DNA from 2 places in the Comamonas terrigena NBRC 13299 genome. Region 1 is predicted to be linked to the other one. Evidence: riboswitches for the same ligand, from Rfam matches in the RefSeq annotation. Region 1 holds a riboswitch; the other holds the start of a gene.
The links. Region 1 has a riboswitch for manganese ahead of mntP (manganese efflux pump MntP). Riboswitches for the same ligand answer to the same signal wherever they lie in the genome.
Positions count from the first base shown of each region.

Region 1 (12,149 bases):
AGACGGGAATGGCATCGCCGACGAGGCCTTGCGGGTAGCCGCTGCCGTCCCACTTCTCGTGGTGGCCGTAGGCTATTTCCTTGGCGTATTTCAGGAAGTCCACCGCCATGCCCAGCTGGTCCTCGGCATGCTGTATCGAATCCCGGCCTAAGGTGGTGTGGGTCTTCATGACCTCGAACTCCTGCGGCTCGAAGCGGCCCGGCTTCAGCAGGATCCGGTCGGGAATGCCGATCTTGCCAATGTCATGCAAGGGCGCGGACTTGAACAGCATGTCGATCACATTGCCGTCCAGGTGCAGGCGGAAGCGCGGGTGGTCTTTCAGCGCCGTGGCCAGCACCTTCACATAGTGCTGGGTCCGGCGGATGTGGTTGCCGGTTTCATTGTCACGGGTTTCGGCCAGCGAGGCCATTGCCAGGATGGTGACATCCTGGATGGCTGCCAGCTCACGGGTGCGCCTGTGCACCTCGAAGTCGAGAAACTCGTTCTGGTTTCGCAGGATGTCCGCCCCGATCTTGGCCTGCAGCTGCGATGCCACGCGTGCCAGCAGAATGGGGGGATTGATGGGCTTACTGATGAAGTCGGCCGCGCCCACCTCCAGCCCGGTGGTTTCATCGGCCGTGCCGGTCATGGCCGTCAGAAAGATGATGGGGATGTGCCGGGTTCTGGGCGACTCCTTGAGCCTGCGGCAGACCTCGTAGCCCGACATCCCGGACATCATCACGTCCAGCAGCACCAGGTCGGGAAGTGTGTCCTGGGCAATGATCTCCAGGGCCTTCTCGCCGGAGCTGGCAAGCTTCAACTGGTATTTGGCTTTGAGCAGGCCAGACAGAAGCCACAGGTTGTCCGGTGAATCGTCCACCGCCAGAATCTGCGGACGAAGCGGCTTCTCTGTGGTTCCTGCAAGCATAAGATCTCCCTGGTCACGGGTGTCGAGACTCTCTTTTCAGAATGTCCACCATTGCCTACACCTTGGCAAGACTTTCCCGACAGGCTCCCATTCAGGTTGCGCAGGAACATCGTTGTGCTCGTTCGCCCGCACGGTTCGCAGTGCGCCCGCCTGCCATCAGCCGCCTGCCAGCAGCTGTCAGCCTTGCCGGCACCCGGGAAGGCGCTCATGCCTCCGGCGATCGGCAGCGCCCGGCTTCCGGTGTCCCTGGGGGCTGGCGCCGTGCAGGGCAGGCCCGTGCTCAGGCCAGCCAGCAGGGAAGGCCTGCTGTGGTGGCTGGCGAGTGGACTGCGCTGGGGGCGGCGGGGGGCTTGTGTGAGCTGCCACAACTGCGACAGCGGCCATGGCAGCGTCGCTGTAGATGCTGCAGTGCAAAAACTTGCTACAGTGGGGCTCCATGGTTCGCTGCACACTCACCACCACTACCTCCACGACCGCTAATTGCGGACCGTGTGAAGTGCCGTGAGCGATCAGTCGATCCACTTCCCAGGCCCGCCAGCAATGGACAGGGCTTTTTTTATGCCCTTGCGCCGCTGGCACCACGCAAGGAAATGCATACATGTTTGCCCTGTTAGTCCTCGATGTCCAAGTCGGGCTGGTCCACGGTCCCGAATCCATGTGGCGCTGCACCGAGATGCTGGAGACCATCAACACGCTGATGGCCCAGGCCCGGCGCGCCGGAGCCCCCATTTTTCTGGCACGCCACATCGGTCCCGTGGGCACGCCCATCGGCCCCGGCAGCCCATTGGCCGAACTGGCGCCGGAGCTGCAGCTGGATGGCAGTGAAGTGGTGTTTGAAAAGCACCGTCCCAGCGCTTTTGCAGGGACCGGGCTGCTGGACAAGTTCCGCGCTGTCGGTGTGAGCGGCGTGGTCATCACCGGTATGAAAACCCAGTACTGCGTGGACACCAGTTGCCGGGCTGCGCGCGATATGGGCCTGGAGGCCGTGCTCATTGCCGATGGCCATACCTGCGCGGACACCCCTCAGCTGCGTGCCGAGCAGATCGTGGCACACCACAACGCGACGTTGGCTGTTCTGCTCGGTCGTGCCTGCAGATGCCTGGAGTTTCCCGGTGCCAGCCCAGGCCGCGCGCACTGCCGTGCCGGCACGCTGAGGCCCGAACCACGCCACCTCCGGCCCTGCGGCTCTGCGCCAGGAGCCGCAGGGCCGGTATCCGAATGCCGGTGCGGTGTGTGGCGTGCGTTTAGCTCAACAGGGTATCTGTTCTCATGCGATGGCGCAGGTGCATCGCTTCCATGCGCGCGGCGACCGTCGGGTGCGATCGCGTGTCGTGCTCCCTGTGGTTGGTGGCTGCCCCCATCTGGCAGCTGATGCCGAAGAAAAAAGCCGGTGCCTTGCGGCGTGCGTGGGAACTGAAGAGAGGGAGGGAGGAGACGCTCCCAGGCCCGGCAAAAAGGTAAAGCCTGTGAACGGTAGGTCCTGGACTGGAATCAGTGCACCGCCATGCAGCGGTACAGGCGCTGCACGGTCCGCACGCTGATGGCAGATGCCCTGGGAAAGCGCCGCATGGCATCTTCAAGGGCCGCGCAGGTGCTGGGGAACAGGGCGGTGTAGTACGCCCCTTCGACTTTGATAATGCACCGCCTCATTGATGACTCCTTGAACGTGATCTGCTGTCTACCGTTTATCGGCTAGTTTGTATCAAACTGAAACAGAATTGTGTAAAGACAGCGTCGGTCAGCGGTTGCTCACGCAGCAGCGCCCACCTACAGGGTGGCTGCGGAATGCAAAGCCGGTGTCTGGTGGCATGCCTGGCAGGGCTGGGGCAATGCGCCGGGGCAATGCGCCGGGGCCCGGTGGGAGGCTGGTCTGTATCCATGCAGCGCTTCTGCCATGGCGGGCAGCAGCTTTCGCAGCGCTGGGGTCGCAAAGGTGCTGCAGAGTTGCACGTGCCATTCACCGTTCGCACCGGCTTTCGCAGGTGCAATGCGATCCATTTCGAACGTGAAATAGGGCCTTTGGCGCTACCTCCCAAAGATGGGCGCAGCGCGCTTAAACTTTCGGTTCCCTTGGGGAGTAGCCTGCTTCCGCCCTGGAAGCGTCTGCGTCAACACACTCGGCATCTTCATGCTGTGGCGCAGGCATCCGTTCTTCGGTTGGCGAGACCATCGGCATGTCACTGCGACGCAGGTCGGGCAGTGGTGGCATGCCGTTGTGCTCAGGCCCGACCGTATTCCCAGAACCCCAGATGAACGCTGCTTCCATCACCCTGTTGGCGCTCGCCATGTCCACCGACGCCTTTGCTGCTGCCATTGGCAAAGGATCCGCCCTTATGAAACCCCGTTGGTCAGAGGCGGTGCGCACCGGTCTGATCTTTGGCGTCATCGAGGCCATCACCCCCCTGGTCGGCTGGGCGCTGGGCTATGCCGCCGCCGACTATGTCGAATCCTGGGACCACTGGATTGCCTTTGTCCTGCTGCTGGTGCTGGGCCTGCGCATGGTGCGGGGCGCGTTCCAGCATACGGATGCGCCGGAGATCAGCAAGCCGGCACGGCACGGGTTCTGGCTGCTGGTGGCCACCGGTTTTGCCACCAGCATCGATGCCATGGCGGTGGGGGTGGGTCTGGCGTTCCTGGATGTGAACATCACGGTGGTGGCGCTGAGCATCGGCTTTGCCACCTTCGCCATGGTGACGCTGGGCGTCATGGTGGGGCGCCTGCTGGGCCATGTCACGGGCCGGTGGGCAGAAGCGGTGGGCGGCCTGGTGCTGATCGCCATTGGTTCGCTGATTCTGTACGAGCACCTGTCCGCCGTCTGAGAGCGAAGCCATATCCACGGCAAGCGCTGCACAGCCATCCACTGCGGCGCTGATTCCGTGGAGGTGTGAATGTGTCCCATTTTTTGACTGTGCCCGGCCGCCATCCAGCTTTTGATGGGCATGTGCAGGATGGGCCGCAAATGGGCTGAAGAGATATTGGTATGCGCCTACAAAAAATCCCGCTGTCGGCGGGTTTTTCTATGGAGGAAATGCTTTCAGTGCCAACGCTGCGTGGTTTGCTTTCTCGCATAGAGGTTTGTTTTTTTATAGCAGACCCATATTGCAGGTGGTCGGTTCGCGTGATTTTGGTGGCGTGGCAGAACGCGCATGCACCGCACTGTGGAGGTGTGCCCGATGAACACCATCCTGGTGTATTCCTTCTCCAGGTACTTCGGCGCCACGGGCTGGCGGCTGGGCACCATTGCCCTGCACCAGAACAATGTGATCGACCAGAAGCTGGCGGCCCTGTCTGCGGCAGACAAGACCTCGCTGGAGCACCGGTATGCGTCCATCACCACCGATGTCCCCGGCTTGAAGTTCATCGACCGTCTGGTGGCCGACAGCCGCACCGTGGCACTCAACCACACGGCCGGGCTGTCCACGCCCCAGCAGGTGCAGATGGTGCTGTTCTCGCTGTTCGCGCTGATGGACGAGAGCAACCATTACAAGGCGGCGCTCAAAGGCGTCATCCGCCGGCGCCAGGGCGCGATGTACGCCGAGCTGGGCATCGAGGTGCCCGACGATGAGAACTCGGTGGACTACTACACCCTGCTGGATCTGGAGAAAATCTCCGAGCAGCTCTATGGCACCGAGTTTGCGGCCTGGGTGAAGGGCAGCTTTGCGGCCAACGAGCTGCTGTTCCGCATCGCCGATGAAACCGGCATCGTGCTGCTGCCGGGCCGGGGCTTTGGCACCCCGCACCCCTCGGGCCGCGCCTCGCTGGCCAACCTCAACGAGTTCGAATATGCGCGCATCGGCCGGGCCCTGCGCAGCATGGCCGACGAGTACTACGCGGCCTGGAAGAAGAAGAAATGATGCCAGCCCGGGCCGCGGCGCACCACCATGCGCGGCTGCTCGGAAGGTCGGCTGTCAGGCTGAATGGGGTGGTATAGGTCGGAGTAGATCGGTATAGGCCGGTCGCCCCGCAGCCCCACCAGCGATCAAAAAAGCCCCGGAGCCTGAGCGCCGGGGCTTTTTGCTGGGGCGAAATTGCCAGGGGCTGCCGATGCGCCGCGCCGCAGCGCCTGCGCACCGCTGCGCATCATTGCGCCTGGGGTCGCTTCAGTCCTATTCAGTCCTCTTCGAACACCAGGGTGGTGGGCGCCATCACGCGGGCCAGATCGCCCAGTGTGGGGATGATGCCCTGCTTCACATAGCTGTAGGGTGTATCGGGCTCCAGCGCGGCGGCGGCCACATTGGCCAGGGGCTGGTTCATGCTGATGAAGTAGCTGCCGGGCACGGCGTCGATGGCGTTGCGCACCACGCTGATCTTGGCATCGGCGCCGGCGGCGGCATAGCCGTCGCTGAGCACCGGGGCCTGTTCGGCCACGCGCTGCACCTGCACGCCCAGCAGGCGCAGGCGTTCCACCGCGCGGTCGCTTTGCGGCGACAGCCAGTAGCCGCAGGGGCGGGGACGCTGCAAGGTGGGGCGCAGTTCCTGGCTGGAGCGCCAGGCGGCGCGCACCGTCTTGTCGGCGCCGGTCAGCGGGTCCAGCATGACCACATCGCGCTGCGTCTGCTGTGCCTGTGCGGCCACGGTGAGCTGGCCCTTGCAGGCCTGGGAGGCCACATCGCGGGTCACAAAGGACTGCACCTTGCTCAGGTCGTCAGCCCGGGCAATGGTGTCGTTCAGCGCGGCCGTCAGTGCCGTCACCTGGGTGTGGACCCGGCGCTGGATGTGCAGGCGCTGCAGGTCGGCGCCGCGGCTTTGCACCGTCAGGCTGGGCAGGTTCTTCAGCGCCGCCATGTTGAACAGGCTGGTGGGGGCCGGGCTGCCCGTGCTCAGCACCTTGTCGGTGGGGCTGGCCGTATAGGCCCAGTCCACGCGCTGGCCGGCCTGGGTCAGGCTGTCGGTGATGGGGCGGTGCAGCCACTCGCGTTCGGCCTTGGCCACGAACTCGTGCACATTGGGGCTCAGACCGTACTGCAGGCCGGCATCGTCGGCGCGCAGGGCGTCGAACTGTTCCAGCGTGGGGTGGATGGCGGCAAATTCCTCGGCATTCACCACCACGGTGGGGCGGTAGTCCCGCACCAGCTTGGCCAGTGCGCGGGCTTCGGGGGTCTGCAGCAGCAGGTGGTCCTGCGTCAGCAACGTGCCGTCCGCAGTGGCGGCGCTGCCGGCTTCAAAGCCGTCGGGGTTGGCGCGGGGCACCAGCACCACATTGACCTGGCCCAGCAGGGGGTGCAGCCGGCCACCGGCGTCCAGCTCCTGGCTCATGGCAAGCAGCGCCTCGGTGGGGGCAAAGTCCGTGCCTTGCTGGCCGGCCACGATCAGTACCGTGGGGCGGCGGGTCTCGTCCAGGGCTTCGGGGTTGATGGCGCTGGCCTTGGCGGCCACCAGCGCATGGATGGGGCGGCCTTGCTGGCTGGTGCCGATGGTGATCAGGCCCAGGCGCACAGGCTGGCCCAGTGTCTTGGTGGACAGGGTCTGCAGCAGCGTGCTCAGCTCTTCATTGGTGGTGAAGCTGCGGCGGCCGTTTTCCAGACCGGGCGTCTGGTAGCGCACGGCGGGATCGGGAAAGCGCAGCGCCACTTCTCCGGCGTAAGGCAGGGCTTCCAGCGCAGGGGCCGGGGCAATCGGCGTGGTTTGCGCAGTCGACAGAATGGAGGATGGCGAGCCGCCGGCGGCCTCGGGTGCGGGTGTGCGCGCCGGGGCCGGAGCGGGCCGGCTGGGTTGCCAGACGGGCAGCGGGGTACTGGCACAGCCGGCCAGCACCGTGGCGGCGCCCAGGACGCTCAGCCACCGCAAGAGGGCAGAACGGGCTTCCGAACGATCCTGAAAGGAGGAGGGGGCGAAAGTGGAGGGCGTGGTCATGGTGTGCGGGTACCTCGGGTCACGGTCAGGCCATTCCGCAGCCGCAAGGGGCGTGCGGGTGGCGCAGGGGCAATGCTAGCTGCAGCGTGGGGAGTCCGTGTGTCAGCGCAGGGCGCGCTGCTGCAGTTCGAAAACCTGCAGGCGCAGGGCCTGCAGGTGGGCGGGATCAGCGGTTGAAGCCGCCGCCACCACCACGGCGGTTGCCGCCGCCAAAGCCGCCGCCGCCGTTGCCGCCACCGCCGCCATTGCCACCGCGGCGGTTGCCACCGCCGAAACCGCCACGGCGACCGCGATCGGCCATGCTGTCCACGCTGGTGCGCATCGGGTCAGGCTGGCCGCCATTGCCGCCGCCGCCATTGCTGCGCGGAGCGGCATTGCGGATCACGCCCACATGGGTGCCCAGGTGGGCGTTGGCGCGAGGGGGTTGGTCGTCAAAACGGCTCGGGCCTTCGTAGCCGTCGCGGATCTGGCGCTGGGGTTGGCTGCGCGGTGCGCGTTGCTCGTCACGGGGGAAGTCGCTGCGCGGTGCATCGGCACGCGGGTTGTCACGCGAGGGGCGTTGGCGCGAGCGATTGAAGCCCTGGCCGCTGCGGCGTTGCTGGGCGTCGCCCTCACCGGCGAATTCGGGGCGCGGTGCACGGGCCTGGTCGTTGCCACGGCGGTTGCTGCCGTTGCTGTGACCCTGGCGGCGCTGGCCGTCTTCGGATGCCGCGGCACCCTGGCCACCTGCGGCGGGACGGGGGCCCTTGCCCTTGCCGGCGGCACGGTCGCCACCCTGGGCCACCTTGTTGGTGCGGATGCGGTCCATCATTTCCTGGCGCGCAGCCTTTGCAGCGGCCTGCATCACGTCGCGGCTGGGCGGCTTGCCGGCACCGCCCCAGATGGTCTGGCGGCCCATGGCGATGGGTTCGGCCTTCTCATCGGCTTCGGGGCCGAAGCCTTCGAGCACCTGCACCGGGATCTCCTGCTTGGTGAAGCGCTCGATCTCCATCATGAAGCCTTCTTCGTCCATGCACACCAGGCTGACGGCATGGCCTTCGCGGCCGGCGCGGCCGGTACGGCCGATACGGTGCACGTAGTCTTCAGGGACGTTGGGGATTTCGTAGTTCACGACGTGCGGCAGCTCGTCGATGTCGATGCCGCGGGCCGCGATGTCGGTGGCCACCAGGGCGCGCAGCTCACCGGTCTTGAAGCCGGCCAGTGCCTGGGTACGGGCGCTCTGGCTCTTGTTGCCGTGCAGCGCCATGGCGCTGATGCCGTGCTTGGTCAGGTAGTCGGCCACATTGTTGGCACCGAACTTGGTGCGGGTGAACACCAGCACCTGGCTCCAGTTGTGTTCCTTGATGATGTGCAGCAGCACTTCCTTCTTCTTGCCGCGGCCCACGGGGTGGATCACCTGGGTGATGCGCTGCACCGTGGTGTTGCGCGGCGTGACCTGGATGGACTGCGGGTTCTTCAGCAGGCTGTTGGCCAGCTCGCGGATGTCGTCGCTGAAGGTGGCGGAGAACAGCAGGCTTTGCTTGTCCTTGGGCACCAGGTTCAAGACCTTTTTCACGTCATGGATAAAGCCCATGTCGAGCATACGGTCGGCTTCGTCCAGCACCAGGATTTCGACCTGGGACAGATCCACCAGACCTTGCTGCTGCAGGTCCAGCAGACGGCCGGGGGTGGCCACCAGGATGTCCACGCCCTTGCGGATGCGGTCCACCTGGGGCTTCATGCCCACGCCGCCGAAGATGACGGTGGAGGTCACGTCCAGGTACTTGGCGTAGCTGACGAGGTTTTCGTTGATCTGGGCAGCCAGCTCGCGGGTGGGCGAGAGCACCAGAGCGCGGATGCCGCCGGCCGGAGCCTGGGTGCCGCCTTGCGTGAGGCGGTGCAGCATGGGCAGCGAGAAGGCAGCCGTCTTGCCGGTGCCGGTCTGGGCGCCGGCCAGCAGATCCTGGCCGGTCAGCACAGCGGGGATCGCCTGTGCCTGGATGGGTGTCGGGTTCTCGTAACCCTGTTCGAGCACGGCCTTGACAATGGCAGGTGCCAGGTTCAGTTCTTCAAATGTCATTCTTGTCGATGCGCCCGTCCGGGGCGCTGGGTATCAGCCTGTCGGGGCAACCTGCGTTGGTTGCCGGGCCAGTCTTAGGCAGATGATTTCAAGGAATGGGAGCCTGGAGCAGCGTCCGTCGTCCCCAGCTGAAATGCTGATGCCAAGGGCAACTGGAGCTCTTGGCTATGCATATTGTCGCATGCGTCGATAATCATGGTTGGTCGGCAGCCTCCGGTTGCCCAGATTTCTCACCAAAACCCAGTTTTTTTTCGTAAGCATCCATGGCCCAATACGTGTTTTCGATGAACCATGTCACCAAGACCGTGCCGCCGAAGCGGCAGATCTTGAAGGACATCTCCCTCAGCTTCTTCCCTGGCGCCAAGATCGGCGTGCTGGGCCTGAACGGCTCTGGCAAGTCCTCGCTGCTCAAGATCATGGCTGGCGTGGACAAGGAAATCGAAGGCGAAGCCATTCCGATGGCCGGCCTGTCGATCGGCTACCTGCCCCAGGAACCCCAGCTGAACCCTGAGCACACCGTGCGCCAGGCCGTGGAAGAAGCCATGGCCGAGGTGAACAACGCCAAGGCCCGTCTGGAAGAGGTGTATGCCGCCTACGCCGAGGAAGATGCCGACTTTGACGCCCTGGCTGCCGAGCAAGGCCAGCTGGAAGCCATCATTGCCGCCGCCGGCACGGACTCCGAACACCAGCTGGAAATCGCCGCCGACGCACTGCGCCTGCCCGCATGGGACGCCGTGATCGGCCAGCTCTCCGGCGGTGAAAAGCGCCGCGTGGCCCTGTGCAAGCTGCTGCTGTCCAAGCCCGACATGCTGCTGCTCGACGAACCCACCAACCACTTGGACGCCGAATCCGTGGAATGGCTGGAGCACTTCCTGCACCGTTTCAGCGGCACCGTGGTGGCCATCACCCACGATCGCTACTTCCTCGACAACGCCGCCGAGTGGATTCTGGAACTCGACCGTGGCCACGGTATCCCCTACAAGGGCAACTACTCCGACTGGCTGCTGCAAAAGGGCAACCGTCTGGAAGCCGAACAAAAGGGTGAGGAAGCCCGCGCCAAGGCCTTGAAGAAGGAATTGGAATGGGTGCGCCAGAACGCCAAGGGCCGCCAGGCCAAGTCCAAGGCCCGTATCGCCCGCTTCGAGGAACTGAGCGATTACGAATACCAACAGCGCAACGAAACCCAGGAAATCTTCATTCCTGTGGCCGAGCGTCTGGGCTCCAAGGTCATCGAATTCAACAACGTCTCCAAGGCTTTTGGCGACCGTCTGCTGATCGACAACCTGTCCATGAACGTGCCTGCGGGCGCCATCGTCGGCATCATCGGCCCCAACGGCGCCGGTAAGTCGACGCTGTTCAAGCTGATCGCCGGCAAGGAACAACCCGATTCCGGCACCGTGGACATCGGCCAGACCGTGAAGATGGCCTTCGTCGACCAGCACCGCGATGCGCTGGCCAACGACAAGACCGTGTGGGAAGACATCTCCGGCGGTCTGGACATGATCAACGTCGGCAAGTTCACCATGGCCTCGCGTGCCTACGCCGGTCGCTTCAACTTCAACGGCCAGGACCAGCAAAAGAAGGTCGGCAACCTCTCCGGTGGTGAGCGTGGCCGTCTGCACCTGGCCAAGACCCTGATCCAGGGCGGCAACGTGCTGCTGCTGGACGAACCTTCGAACGACCTGGACGTGGAAACCCTGCGTGCCCTGGAAGACGCGCTGCTGGAATACGCCGGCACCGTGATGGTGATCTCCCACGATCGCTGGTTCCTGGACCGTATCGCCACCCACATCCTGGCCGCCGAAGGCGATTCGCAATGGGTGTTCTTCGACGGCAACTACCAAGAGTACGAAGCCGACAAGAAAAAGCGCCTGGGCGAAGAGGGCGCACAGCCCAAGCGCTTCCGCTACAAGGCCCTCAAGTAATTCTTGTGGTTCCGCAAAAAGGCTCCTTCGGGAGCCTTTTTTCATGGGAGATGGGGTGCAGCAAGGACCGGCGGGCCCGTGGGCATGCCCCGGGTGCCGCCAGTGTACGGCGTGGCGGCCCCTGTCGCTGGTGCGACCGGGCGCTGCCGGCGCAGGGGCAAATCCCAGTGCCGCAGAAGGCGCAGGCCGCCTAGATTCGCGGGGTACCGCGGCCTCAGGCGGGGGCAACACCCAGCCACGCCGCACCGTCCTAGCATCTTCCGGAGACTCTCCCCATGCCCGTTTCTTCTTCACTGCCCCTGTCCCGCCGCGGCATTGCCCGCGCCGCAGCCGCCTTGCTGGCCACCTGCGCGCTGGGCGCCGGCGCGCAGACCGCCTACCCGAACAAGCCCGTGCGCGTGGTGGTGGGCTTTTCGGCCGGCGGCACCACCGACGTGGTGGCGCGCATCATGGCCAAGGAGCTGACACAGGCCCTGGGCCAGACCTTCATGGTGGACAACAAGCCCGGCGGCGGCAGCAATATCGCCACCGACCTGGTGGCCGCCGCCCCGGCCGATGGCTACACCCTGCTGTTTGTGGCCGTGACCAGCGCCATCAACCAGACCCTGTACCCCAATGTGAAGTTCGACCTGAACCGCGACTTCGAGGCCGTGGCCCTGGGTGCCAAGGTGCCCAATGTGCTGGTGGTCACGCCCAATGTGCCGGCCAAGAATGTGAAGGAGCTGATCGCCTGGGCCAAGGCCAACAACGACAAGGTGTCCTACGCCTCATCGGGCAGCGGCACCTCCATCCACATGGCGGGCGAGCTGTTCAAGGTGCGCACCGGCCTGCAGACCCAGCACGTACCCTACAAGGGCAGCGCGCCGGCGCTCACCGACCTGATGGGCGGCCAGGTGCAGTTCATGTTCGACAACATGCCGTCTTCCTGGCCCCAGGTGCAGGGCGGCAAGCTGCGCGCGCTGGCGGTGACCACCAAGACCCGCTCGCCCTCGGCGCCGGACCTGCCCACCATGGAGGAAAGCGGCGTGGCACCGTTCGATGTGAGCAGCTGGTTCGGCCTGATTGCCCCCAAGGGCACGCCCAAGGACATCGTGGACAAGCTGAACAAGGCCATGAACGCCGCCTTTGACAAGCCCGAGGTCAAGGAAGCCTACGCCAAGCTGGGCGCCGTGGCCGAGCACAACACACCGGCCCAGTTCAGCAGCTTCATCCGCTCGGAAGTCAGCAACTGGGCGCCGGTGGTCAAGGCCTCGGGCGCCAAGGTGGACTGAGGCACACCTCCCAGCCCCAATCCACCCCCACAGCCCACCCGGTCCGTCCGGGGAGGCGGTGGATGCGTGGTGCCGGCGTGTGCCTTGCACCCTGCCCGCTGTGAGGTACAGGGTTGCAGGGCTAGCGTGCAGGG
Region 1 is NZ_AP019749.1:3,024,934-3,037,082, reverse strand. Features, by position in the region: gene CT3_RS13780 (response regulator) at 1-907, opposite strand, end outside; gene CT3_RS13775 (cysteine hydrolase family protein) at 1,506-2,279, shown strand; gene CT3_RS21420 (hypothetical protein) at 2,399-2,557, opposite strand; yybP-ykoY riboswitch at 2,975-3,137, shown strand; gene mntP (manganese efflux pump MntP) at 3,157-3,726, shown strand; partial or broken gene CT3_RS13765 (bifunctional aspartate transaminase/aspartate 4-decarboxylase) at 4,072-4,761, shown strand; gene CT3_RS13760 (M14 family metallopeptidase) at 5,018-6,760, opposite strand; gene CT3_RS13755 (DEAD/DEAH box helicase) at 6,927-8,819, opposite strand; gene ettA (energy-dependent translational throttle protein EttA) at 9,083-10,744, shown strand; gene CT3_RS13745 (Bug family tripartite tricarboxylate transporter substrate binding protein) at 11,020-12,015, shown strand; gene CT3_RS13740 (P1 family peptidase) at 12,137-12,149, opposite strand, start outside.

Region 2 (12,149 bases), 1.6 Mb from region 1:
TCCAGCCAGGCATCCACGGCCTGTCCGGGCTGCGTGGCCGGGGCGCGTTCCTGGTCCATGGCCTCCCGGGCCCAGAGCTCGGACAGAGCGGACAGGCGTTGCTCGTCCGTCAGGCCGGCGCTGCTGCGCAGCGCGGTGCGGCAGGCCGCGGCATCGGCCAGGCAGGGTTTGGCTTCACTGCCCATGACCCGCAGCGATTCGCGCGTGGCGGGACTGAGCTGGCCGCTGGTCAGCACATCGGCGCGGCGCTGGGCCAGGTAGTCCGAAGGCTGGATGGAGCTGACTTTGACGCCCGCGCAACCGGTGAGCAGGGCCAGGCAGGCGGGCAGCAGCCACAGCAGGGGGCGGCAGGGACGGCGGAAACGGATCACGGCAGACAGGGGTAAGCGGGATGGTGTGCCAGTGTAGGCAGGCCTGCGCGCCCCTGCATGACAGGGGGCTGAGGACCGGGCCCGGTGTGCTGCAATGGCGGTGAAGGGCGCTACCAGGCCAGGCGACGTCAGGGCTGTAGCGGCGGGATGCCGGCGCGGATGCCGCGGGAGAAGTCGATGCTGGCCGTGCGGTCGTCGCTTCCCGCAGGGGCCTGCCATTGCTGCGCACGCTGGGTGATGTCGCCGGCAGCGCGCAGCTGCTCCAACGGCAGGCCGGGCGTGAGACCGCCCACCGATGCCAGGTATTCGGGCAGATAGCCCGAGGCCAGCAGCCGCCAGTCCAACGGCAGGCCGCCCACCAGGCGCTGGGCCATGTCCCAGACGATGGTGGTGCAGTTGGCGGTCAGCGTGTGGTACCAGCGCGGCTGGTGGTGCAGCGCGGCGGCCTGTTCGGCATAGGAACGCAGCAGCGCGCGCATGGCCGGCTGGGGCATGTCCACGCGGTACAAGAACACCTGTTCTCCGCGCACATTGGTGCGAACCGCCAGGATGTCGCGCTCATCTGCCGCGATCAGTGCCAATTCATAGCGTTTGAAGAAACCGGCCAGGGCGCCAAAGGCTTCGCCTTTTTCCTTGCGAATCTCGAAAGAAAACACCAGTTGTTCGCCGTTCTCGAAGCCGAAGGACACCAGGGTGTGGGCGATGGCCGGGCCCATCCAGTAAGAAACGGCCATGTCCACGCTGCGCAGCTGGTTCAGGTCGTAGCGGCGGTCTTCCCAGCGGGCGGTGTAGTCGGTTTCGCTGCGCCAGGCAAAGTTGCGCACATCCTGCAGCGCGACGATGTCGGCGCCGGAGCCGGCCGCTTGCATGCGGGTGATGCGCGCCACGTCGTCGGCCCAGTCGCGGTCCGCACGCGGCGTGATGGTGGCCCACCAGGCCAGCAGCAGCGCCATCAGCAGGGCGCCGCCGCCCCACAGCAGCCCCAGGTGCTGGTGGTGCCAGGCCAGCAGGGCCAGCGCCAGCCAGGCCAGGCCCCACAGCACCAGCAACGGCCAGAGCAGGGCCGGGCGTGCTTCCCACTGGTACCAGAGCGCGCCGGCACCCCACAGCAGCGCCAGCAGGGCGCACAGGCCGCCGCCGGCCCAGGCCAGGGCGCGCAGAGCCTGCAGCCACGCGGGCATGGCGGCAGCCAGGGACGAGGCGGAATCAGAGGCCATGGTCGGTGAGGTGTGGGGGAAGTGCTGCAGCGGCTCGGCACATGCCGGGTTCCGGGGCGTGGTGTCGCTTCAGTGACCGGCGAAGTCCACCAGCGTGAACAGCGGCAACTGGCCTTCGCCACGCAGGCGGTCGGAGCCGCCCAGCTCGGGCAGATCGACAATCGCGGCGCCTTCCACCACGGTGGCGCCCAGCTTTTCCAGCAGCTTCTTGCCGGCCATCATGGTGCCGCCGGTGGCGATCAGGTCGTCGATCAGCAGCACCCGGTCACCGGCTTTCACGGCATCGGTGTGCAGCTCCACGGTGGCGCTGCCGTATTCCAGTTCGTAGGTTTCTTCCACGGTGGTAAAGGGCAGCTTGCCCTTTTTGCGGATGGGTACAAACCCCACGCCCAGTTCGTAGGCGATCACGGCGCCCAGGATGAAGCCGCGCGCGTCCAGGCCGGCCACCACATCGGGGCGCATGTCCTTGTCCATGTAGCGGTGCACAAAGGCGTCGATCAGCACGCGGAACACCTTTGGGTCCTGCAGCAGCGGGGTGATGTCGCGGAACTGCACGCCGGGGGCCGGCCAGTCGGGCACGGTGCGGATGTGGGCGCGAAGGTAGTCGGTGACGCTGAGGCTGGGCATGGTGTCAGGAAAAAAATAGCGCGAAGGCGCTCAAGATTCGGCAGAGTGTGCCGTAGGGGTGGGAGAGGGACAAGCGGTCCGGCGCAGCGCAGCCGCGCTGGGAAAACTGCAGTGCGCGAGTGTAGGCAGGTCGCTGGCGCCGCGCATAATGCCCTCGAATGTGCATACCGCGTGTCGGTATTGTGGCCTTTGATGCAGCCTGAGCCTCACAACTGTATGGAATTGACCGTTCTGCTGATCGATGGAGATGCTGCCCATGCGGACCAGGTGAGGCAGTTTTTGCAGCGCACCCGGCCCGGCTGGCAGGTATTGCAGGCCGCCGACCTGGCCCAGGGCCAGGCCCTGCATGCCCGGCATGCTCCCAGTGTGGCCGTGGTGGCGCTGGAGCAGGCCGATGGCGACGCCCTGCAGTCCCTGCGCTGGCTGGGGCGGACCATGGCCATGGTGGTGGTGTGCGCAGGCCAGGAGGCCATGGCGGCGCTGGCCATGCGCGCCGGCTTTGCCGATTTCGTGGTGCGCTCCGAGCTGCCGGGCAGCACCAGCCACCTGCACACCTTGCCGGAACAGATCGAAGGGCTGGCCCGGCAGCGGGCCACCCAGGATGCGCTGGAAGCCCAGAGCCGGGAGTTGTCGGCCACGCTGGCCAGCATCTCGCAGGGCATCATCAGCCTGGATGGCGAGGGCCGCATCCATGTCTTCAACGAGCGGGCCCAGGAGCTGGTGGGTCTGCCCCACAGCCTGATGCAGGGCGAGCCGTTCCTGAGCGACCTCGTCGAGTTCCAGCGTGCGCGGGGCGAATTCGGGGAGGATGGCAGCGTGTACTGGCCGACCGGCGCCAAGCTGGGCTCCTACGGCAACGGCACCTGCCCTGCGGTCTACATCCGCCGTACCCTGGAAGGGCGCTATCTGGAAGTGCGCACGCATCCGGAGCGCAACGGGCGCCGGGTGCGCACCTATACGGATGTGACGGACTATGTGCACATCCAGGAACAGCTGCGCCACAGCGAACAGCGCTGGCGCAGCATGACGGCGCTGTCGTCCGATTGGTTCTGGGAGCTGGATGCGCAACTGCGCTTTGTGCTGCTGGATGGCTGCCCCGAGGGCCTGAAGGCGGTGCTGCAAGGGCAGCCGGTGGATGCGCCGGCGCTGTGGTGCCACCAGCCGAACATGGCCGTGGCCCTGTCTGGCAGCCGCGTGGTGCTGGAGGCGCGCCAGCCTTTCCAGGACTGGGAGATGTGCCACCGTGCCGAAGACGGCAGCACCGTCTGGCTGTCCCTCAGCGGCACGCCCAGGATCGACGCCCAGGGCCAGTTCCGGGGCTATTGCGGGGTGGCGCGTGACATCACGGAACGCAAGCAGAACGAGGTCCAGATCCGCCGTCTGGCCTATACCGACGACTTGACCGAGCTGCCCAACCGGGCCGCCATGCTGCAGCAGCTCACGGCGGCGCTGCACCGCAGCCAGCACCAAGGTGCCGGCGCCCTGCTGATGCTGGACGTGGACCGTTTCAAGGACATCAACGACGCCATGGGCCACAGCTGGGGCGATGTGCTGCTCAAGGAAGTGGCGCGCCGCCTGGAGCTGTGGTGCCGGCCCGGCGATGTGGTGGGGCGCGTGGGGGGCGATGAGTTCCTGATCATGATCGAAAGCCTGGCGCCGGACCTGGAACAGGCCCACGCGCGTGCTGGCGCCATGGCCCTGAGCCTGATCGGTATCCTGGGGCAGGCTTTCGAGCTGCAGGGGCGGGCAGTCCAGCCCTCGTTCTGCATCGGGGTGGCGGGTTTCCAGGGGCTGGAGCGCTCGGTGGACGAAATGCGCCAGTGCGTGGAACTGGCACTGGGCGAAGCCAAGACCCGGGGACGCAATGCCTGGAGCGTGTTCGACCCGCAGCTGCAGCGCACCGTGCGCGAACGTGCGGCATTGGAGGTGGATATCCGCATGGCCCTGGAACAGGGCCATTTCTTATTGCATTACCAGCCGGTGGTGGATGCCGAGGGCCGGGTGCAGGGGGCGGAAGCCCTGGTGCGCTGGAAGCACCCGGAGCGCGGACTGATTCCGCCCGGGGCCTTCATTCCCGCCGCCGAGCAGATGGGGCTGATTTTCGCGCTGGACCGCTGGGTGCTGCGCCTGGCCTGCCAGCAGCTGGCGCTGTGGGCCCAGGATGCGGCCACCGCCGACTGGACCCTGGCGGTGAACCTGAGCGCCCAGGAGTTCCGCCATGCCGACTTTGTGTCCCGCATGCAGGACATTCTGCGCGACACCGGGGCGCGTGCCGACCGGCTGAAGCTGGAGCTGACCGAAAGCCTGATGCTGGACGAGGTGGAGGACAGCATCGCCAAGATGCAGACCTTGCGCGGCTGGGGCATCCAGTTCTCGCTGGACGACTTCGGCACCGGCTACTCCTCGCTGGGCTATCTGAAGCGCCTGCCGCTGTCGCAGCTGAAGATCGATCAGAGCTTTGTGCGCGATGTGCTGCTGGACGCGAACGATGCCGCCATCGTGCGCACCGTGATCGCACTGGGCCAGAGCCTGGGGCTGGAGGTGGTGGCCGAAGGGGTGGAGACCCGCGGTCAGCTGGATTTCCTGGTGGCCCATGGCTGCCGGCGGTTCCAGGGCTATCTGTTCGGGCGGCCGGCCGAGGCGCAGATGCTGCTGGCGCATGCCGGGCTGGTGGTGCCGGCGGGATAACCATGGGCGGTGCTCGCTGCTGCCCTGCAGGGGATGGGGCGGGCCGATAGAATTTCGCCATGAATGCTTCGCAAGTTGCTGTGCGCCCTGTTGCGCCAGAAGATCAGCGCGCCCTGGACCTGGCGCGCAGCACATTGGCCATTGAAGTGCAGGCCCTGCAGTCCATGGCGGACCGCCTGAACCAGGTGTTTGCCCAGGTGGTGCAGCAGATCCTGCGCCTGCCCGGCCGCGTGGTGGTGATGGGCATGGGCAAGAGCGGCCATGTGGGCCGCAAGCTGGCCGCCACGCTGGCGTCCACCGGCACCCCGGCGTTCTTTGTGCACCCGGCCGAAGCCAGCCACGGCGACCTGGGCATGGTCACCGACAAGGATCTGGTGCTGGCCCTGTCCAACAGTGGTGAATCTGACGAGATCACCTCGCTGCTGAGCGCCCTCAAGCGTCAGGGCGTGGGCATTGTGGCCATGACCGGCGGGCTGCAGTCCACGCTGGCACGCCATGCCGACTGGGTGCTGGACACCAGTGTCGAGCGCGAAGCCTGTCCGCTGAACCTGGCCCCCACCGCCAGCACCACGGCCCAGCTGGCTCTGGGAGATGCGCTGGCCATGGCGCTGCTGGATGCGCGCGGTTTCCGGGCCGAGGACTTTGCCCGTTCGCACCCCGGCGGATCGCTGGGCCGCAAGCTGCTGACCCATGTGGCGGATGTGATGCGTTCCGGCAGCGATGTGCCTGCGGTGCAGCCGGATGCCGACTTCAGCACGCTGATGCGCGAAATGGGTGCCAAGGGCCTGGGGTGTGCGGTGGTGGTCGATGCACAGCAGCAGGTGCAGGGCATCTTCACCGACGGCGATCTGCGCCGCTGCATCGAAGCGGGCACCGAGCTGCGCACGGCCACGGCCGGCCAGCTGATGCATGCCCGCCCCAAGACCGTCAGCACGGAAGCGCTGGCGGTGGACGCGGCCCAGTTGATGGAGCAGCATGGCATCACCTCGGTGATGGCGGTGGATGCCGCAGGCCGGCTGGCCGGGATCGTGCACATCCGTGATCTGATGCGTGCCAAGGTGATCTGATGGCCCACGCTGCTTTGCAATTTCCCCCCGACCTGCTGCTGAAGGCGCAGAACGTGCGCGTGCTCTTCCTGGATGTGGACGGGGTGCTGACCGACGGCGGCCTGCTGTTTTCGGAGCAGGGTGAAACGCTCAAGCGCTTTAATACCCTGGATGGCCACGGCATCAAGCTGCTGCAAAAGGCCGGCATCACGCCGGCGGTGGTGACCGGGCGGGATTCGGCGCCGCTGCGTCTGCGCCTGCAGCAACTGGGGGTCACCCATGTGCGCTACGGCACGGAAGACAAGCTGCCCGCCGCCCAGGCCATCCTCGATGCGCTGGGGCTGGACTGGCACCAGGCCGCGGCCATGGGCGACGACTGGCCTGATCTGCCCATGCTCAGCCGCAGTGCGCTGGCCTGCGCGCCGGCCAATGCGCATGCCGAATGCCTGGCGCTTGCGGATTTTGTGACGCCTTTGGCCGGTGGACACGGGGCCGTGCGCGCGGTCTGTGACCTGCTGTTGACCGCCACGGGGGCCTACCGCCGGTTGCTGGAAGCCTATCTGCCATGATCCAAGCTGTCCGCCGCTCCTGGGAAAGCCTGTCCCTGTACCTGCCGGTGCTGCTGATGGCCTTGCTGGCGCTGGGTTCGTGGTGGCTGGTGCGCAATGCGCCGTCTGCGCCCAAAGCGGCGCAGGAGCGGTCCGTGGGCCACGACCCGGACTACACCATGGTCCACTTCATGGTGAAGGATTTCGATGTGCAGGGGCGTATGCAAAGCGAAATCCGGGGGGACCAGGCAGACCATTACCCCGATACCGATACCCTGGAAATCCAGAATGTGGATATGCGCGGCTATGCCCCGGACGGTGCCAAGACCACGGCCACGGCCAAGAAAGGCATCAGCAATTCGGATGCCTCGGAAGTCCAGCTGTGGGGCAATGCGGTGGTGGTTCGGCAGCCTCTGCCGCCCAAGTCCGCCATGCAGTTTGAAGGCGAGTTTCTGCATGCCTGGACCCAGGAAGAACGGGTGAAATCGCATTTGCCGGTGGTGCTGACCCAGGGCAAGGACCGGTTTACGGCCGACCAGCTGGATTACGACAATGTGTCGCGGGTGGTGCAAATGCAGGGGCGCGTGCGGGGGGTGCTAGAGCCCGGGCGTTAATACCGCGGACCGAATATGTGGCCGGCATGGCTGCGCAAAGATCCACGGGAAAGTTTCCATAAAAAAGGCCTCTGTCAGAGGCCTTTTTTTTGCAGCAGAGGTAATGCGGCGGGCTTATTCGCCGTTGTAGCCGCCACCACCGCCGCCGCCATAGCCGCCCCGGCCACGTGGGCCCGAGCCATAGGGGCTGCGGAAGCCGCCGTCCTGGCGGCCACCACCGTAGCCACCACCGCCTTCGCGGTCGCGGTTGTAGCCGCCACCACCGCCGCCACCACCGTAGCTGTCGCGGCGGCCACCGCCGTCGCCATAGCCGCCACCCCCCCCACCACCGAAGCTGCGGGGCGGACGGGGTTCCATGGGGCGGGCCTCATTGACCACCAGGCTGCGCCCGCCCAGTGGTTGGCCATTCATGCCCTGGACGGCGGCACTGGCTTCGGCATCGCTGCCCATTTCCACAAATCCAAAACCTTTGGAGCGACCCGTGTCACGCTCCATCATGACCTTGGCGCTTGTCACGGTGCCAAACTGGGAGAAGGCCTGTTCCAGATCATTGTCACGCACGCCGTAGGGCAGGTTTCCTACGTACAACTTATTTCCCATCAATCGCTCCTCAATATCCTTCTTTGTTCGACCTATACAAGCCTGCATCGCACTGTGCGCTGGAAACCGGACCTGCAGATCACCGCGGGAGTATTCCCGTAAAACATTATTAATGGGGGCGCAAAAGAAGCATTACCGTTGGGCGGGCAAATTTGTGACATTTCTAAACAAAAAAGGAACCCGAAGGTTCCTTTTTTTTCGCTTTGACGTTCAAGCGTAAAAGCGCGGGCTATTTAGTAGCTGTTGCGACGGCCACCGCCGAAATCGCCACCACCACCGTAGTTGCCGCCGCCGAAGCCGCCGCTGCGGGGAGGGCGGGGAGCCATCGGACGGGCTTCGTTGACCACCAGGTCACGGCCGCCGTGGTTTTGACCGTGCAGGCCTTGGATGGCGGCTTGGGCTTCAGCATCGCTGCCCATTTCCACAAAGCCGAAGCCCTTGGAACGGCCGGTGTCACGCTCCATCATGACCTTGGCGCTGCTGACATTGCCAAATTCGCTGAAAGCTTGTTGCAGATCGTTGTCGCGGAAAGAGTACGGCAGGTTGCCGACGTAAAGTTTGTTACCCATGGGAGACTCCAGGAAAAAAGTGAAAACGCGATGGAGCCCTAGGTGTCCGCAAACGTGACGACGGTAGAGACGCTAACGCACTGGCCTCTGCGATAAGCACAAAAGCTCAAGGCATTATCAATCATAAGAATGCGAGTTTCACAGGGTATAGACAACTTTGTGCTGCTTACAACATGTCATCCGAGAAAACCCGGAAACCCCATTTAAACGCAGTGCACCACGGCGGGGCGGTAGAATGCCGTTTGTCTTTGGGGAGTAGCCCGTTTGGTACGCAAGGTGCCAAAAGCGTGCGTCAACAGACTTGGGGCTTTGCCCTATGGCGTACGCGGTTCTCTTGTTGGAGCTGGGCGAGACCATTGACTACACACCGATCCACGTGCCGGAGTCGGGGTGTGGTCAATGCGCGCTCGCAATCATCCGGCCGTGATTTACACAAGATAACCCCACCATGGACGCTTTCCTTGTTTCTACCGCCATCGTCGCCCTGGCCGAGATGGGCGACAAAACCCAACTGCTCTCCCTCGTACTGGCGGCGCGCTTTCGCAAGCCCTGGCCCATCGTGCTGGGCATTCTGGTGGCCACGCTGGTCAACCATGCCCTGGCCGGCGCCGTGGGCGCCTGGGTGACCCAGATGGTCGGCCCGGACGCCATGCGCTGGATCCTGGGCCTGTCCTTCATCGCCATGGCGGTGTGGATGCTGATTCCCGACAAGCTGGACGATGACGGCACGTCCCAGCATTCCCGCTGGGGCGTGTTCGGCACCACGCTGATTGCCTTCTTCCTGGCCGAGATGGGCGACAAGACCCAGATCGCCACGGTAATGCTGGCGGCCCAGTACAGCGGAGCCTATGTCTGGGTGGTGGCGGGCACCACTTTCGGCATGATGCTGGCCAATGCCCCGGTGGTGTGGCTGGGCGACAAGCTGGTCAAGAAGGTGCCCATCCGCATGGTGCACCTGGTGTCGGCGGTCATTTTCCTGGTGCTGGGCTTGCTGGCGCTGTTTGCGCCCATGCTCAAGGATTTGGCATAATTGCCGCTCACGCGCCGATTTGCTACAGCTTGCGGGCGCTTTATAAATCCTGCTAAAGACCCGTCCGACGACATCTATCGACCCGGCCTCGTTTTTAGCGATGCCGGGTTTTTTCATGTCCTTCATCGCCACACCGCAATCCATGCATTTTCCGGATGCGCTGCCGCTGCAAAGCGGCCACAGCATCCGCGACTACACCCTTGCGTTCGAAACCTACGGAACGCTGAACGCCGACAAGTCCAACGCCATCCTTGTGTGCCACGCGCTCAACGCCTCGCACCATGTGGCGGGTGTCTACGAAGGCCAGCCCAAGAGCGAAGGCTGGTGGGACAACATGATCGGCCCGGGCAAGTCGGTCGATACCGACAAGTTCTTCGTCATCGGGGTCAACAACCTGGGCTCCTGTTTCGGCTCCACCGGCCCCATGCACACCAACCCGGACACGGGTGCGGTGTACGGCTCCAGCTTTCCGGTGCTGACGGTGGAGGACTGGGTCAATGCCCAGGCGCTGCTGCTGGACCGGCTGGGCATCCGGCAGATGGCGGCCGTGCTGGGTGGCAGCCTGGGCGGCATGCAGGCACTGAGCTGGACGCTGCAGTATCCGGAGCGCATGCGCCACGCCGTGGTGGTGGCCAGTGCGCCCAATCTGAACGCCGAGAACATTGCCTTCAACGAGGTGGCACGCCGTGCCATCGTCACCGATCCGGATTTCCACGGCGGCGACTTCTACGCCCATGGCGTGGTGCCGCAGCGCGGCCTGCGCATCGCCCGCATGATCGGCCACATCACCTACCTGAGCGACGATGTGATGAACCAGAAGTTCGGCCGTGCGCTGCGCAACGGCCCGGACATCCAGTTCACCACCCAGGACATCGAGTTCGAGATCGAGAGCTATCTGCGCTACCAGGGCGACAAGTTCAGCGGCTACTTTGACGCCAACACCTACCTGCTGATCACCCGGGCGCTGGACTACTTCGACCCTGCCAAGAAGCACGGCGGCAATCTGAAGGCCGCGCTGTCCAAGACGCTGGCCAAGTTCTTCCTGGTGAGCTTCACCACCGACTGGCGCTTTGCACCGGGGCGCAGCCGCGAGATCGTGCATGCCCTGCTGCAGAACCAGCGCGATGTGGGCTATGCCGAGATCGACGCTCCGCACGGCCATGACGCCTTTCTGCTGGACGACCCCCGCTACCTGGCCGCGATGCGCGCCTATTTCGAAGGCATTGCCAAGGAGTTCCGCGCATGACCGCCACCCCCACCATGCAAGCACTGGCCCAGCTGGTGCCCCAGGGCGCCCGCGTGCTCGACCTGGGCTGTGGCGATGGCGCCTTTCTGCAGTATCTGCAGCGTGAACGCGGCTGTACCGGCTACGGCGTGGAGATCAGCGACGACAACGTGCTGGCCTGCCTGCAGCGCGGCGTCAATGTGCTGCAGCTGAACCTGGATGAAGGTCTGGCCATCTTCGATGACAACAGCTTCGACATGGTGCTGCAGATAAACACTTTGCAACACTTGCGCAATACCGAAACGATGTTGCGCGAAACCGCGCGCGTGGGCCGGATGAGCGTGGTCACCTTCCCCAATTTCGCCCACTGGCCCAACCGCTTTTCGGTGCTGCGCGGGCGCATGCCGGTCACGCGCCACCTGCCGTACCAGTGGTATGACACGCCCAATATCCGCGTGGGCACGTACAAGGACTTCGAGGTGCTGGCGCACAAGAACCGCTTGAACGTGGTCGACTCCTTCGGCCTGCGGGAGGGCCAGGTGATTCGCACCCTGCCCAATCTGCGCGCCAGCACGGCGGTGTTCTGCCTCGAAAGAGGTTGATCTGGCGCACAGGCGGGCGCAATGTCGTCGCCTGCGACAGACCGGTGACAGACAGCAGGGCAGGGCGCTTCCGATAATGGGCCCATGCCCCAGTTCGCTGCCAACCTGTCGTTGATGTACACCGAGCTGCCGTTTCTGGAACGCTTTGCCGCTGCGGCGCGCGATGGTTTCCGGGCGGTGGAATACCTGTTTCCCTATGCCCATGCGCCGGCACAGCTGGCGCAGCAGCTGCGTGCCCATGGCCTGCAGCAGGTGCTGTTCAACGCGCCGCCGGGCGGCACGACGCGGGACGCCATGGCCACCGCCTGGGACGCCGGTGCCCGCGGCACGCTGTGCCTGGCCGGGCAGGACGCGGCCTTCCGTGCGGGCCTGCAGCAGGCGCTGGAGTACGCCAGCGTCCTGCAATGCCCGCGCGTGCATGTGATGGGCGGCCTGCTGCCTGCGGGTCAAAGCCATGCCGGCGTGCAGGCCCTGGTGACGGAGCGCCTGCACTGGGCCGCCCAGCAGGCGCAGGATGCGGGGGTGGCGCTGCTGATCGAGCCCATCAACGGCCGCGACATGCCCGGCTACTACCTGCAGCGCCAGGACCAGGCGCATGCGCTGGTGCAGGCCGTGGATTCACCCCGGCTGCAGGTGCAGATGGACCTGTACCACTGCCAGATCGTCGAAGGCGATGTGGCCATGAAGCTGCGCCACTACCTGCCCACCGGGCGCGTGGGCCATATCCAGATTGCGGGCGTGCCCGACCGGCATGAGCCGGACAGCGGCGAGCTGCACTACCCCTATCTGTTCGATGTGCTGGACCAGCTGGGCTACACCGGGTGGGTCGGCTGCGAATACCGCCCGCGTGCCGGTACCTCGCAGGGACTGGGCTGGCTGCAGGCCTATGCCCGCATGGACGCGGCAGAAATCTGAAAAACCCTTTGCAAGCGGTGCGCGGCGCCGCAAGGACCACTGCCTGTTTGGTGGTGAAATCAGGGGCAGAAAGCGCCGCGCCGCTGCGCGGATGGAA
Region 2 is NZ_AP019749.1:4,651,528-4,663,676, reverse strand. Features, by position in the region: gene CT3_RS21050 (esterase/lipase family protein) at 1-371, opposite strand, end outside; gene CT3_RS21045 (Lnb N-terminal periplasmic domain-containing protein) at 500-1,588, opposite strand; gene CT3_RS21040 (adenine phosphoribosyltransferase) at 1,658-2,215, opposite strand; gene CT3_RS21035 (EAL domain-containing protein) at 2,432-4,903, shown strand; gene CT3_RS21030 (KpsF/GutQ family sugar-phosphate isomerase) at 4,963-5,970, shown strand; gene CT3_RS21025 (KdsC family phosphatase) at 5,970-6,518, shown strand; gene lptC (LPS export ABC transporter periplasmic protein LptC) at 6,515-7,111, shown strand; gene CT3_RS21015 (RNA-binding regulator) at 7,226-7,711, opposite strand; gene CT3_RS21010 (RNA-binding regulator) at 7,945-8,280, opposite strand; yybP-ykoY riboswitch at 8,519-8,625, shown strand; gene CT3_RS21005 (TMEM165/GDT1 family protein) at 8,729-9,310, shown strand; gene metX (homoserine O-succinyltransferase MetX) at 9,426-10,556, shown strand; gene metW (methionine biosynthesis protein MetW) at 10,553-11,137, shown strand; gene otnI (2-oxo-tetronate isomerase) at 11,222-12,052, shown strand.
Region 2: linked by a shared signal. The riboswitch ahead of CT3_RS21005 (TMEM165/GDT1 family protein) and the one ahead of mntP (manganese efflux pump MntP) in region 1 are both predicted to bind manganese.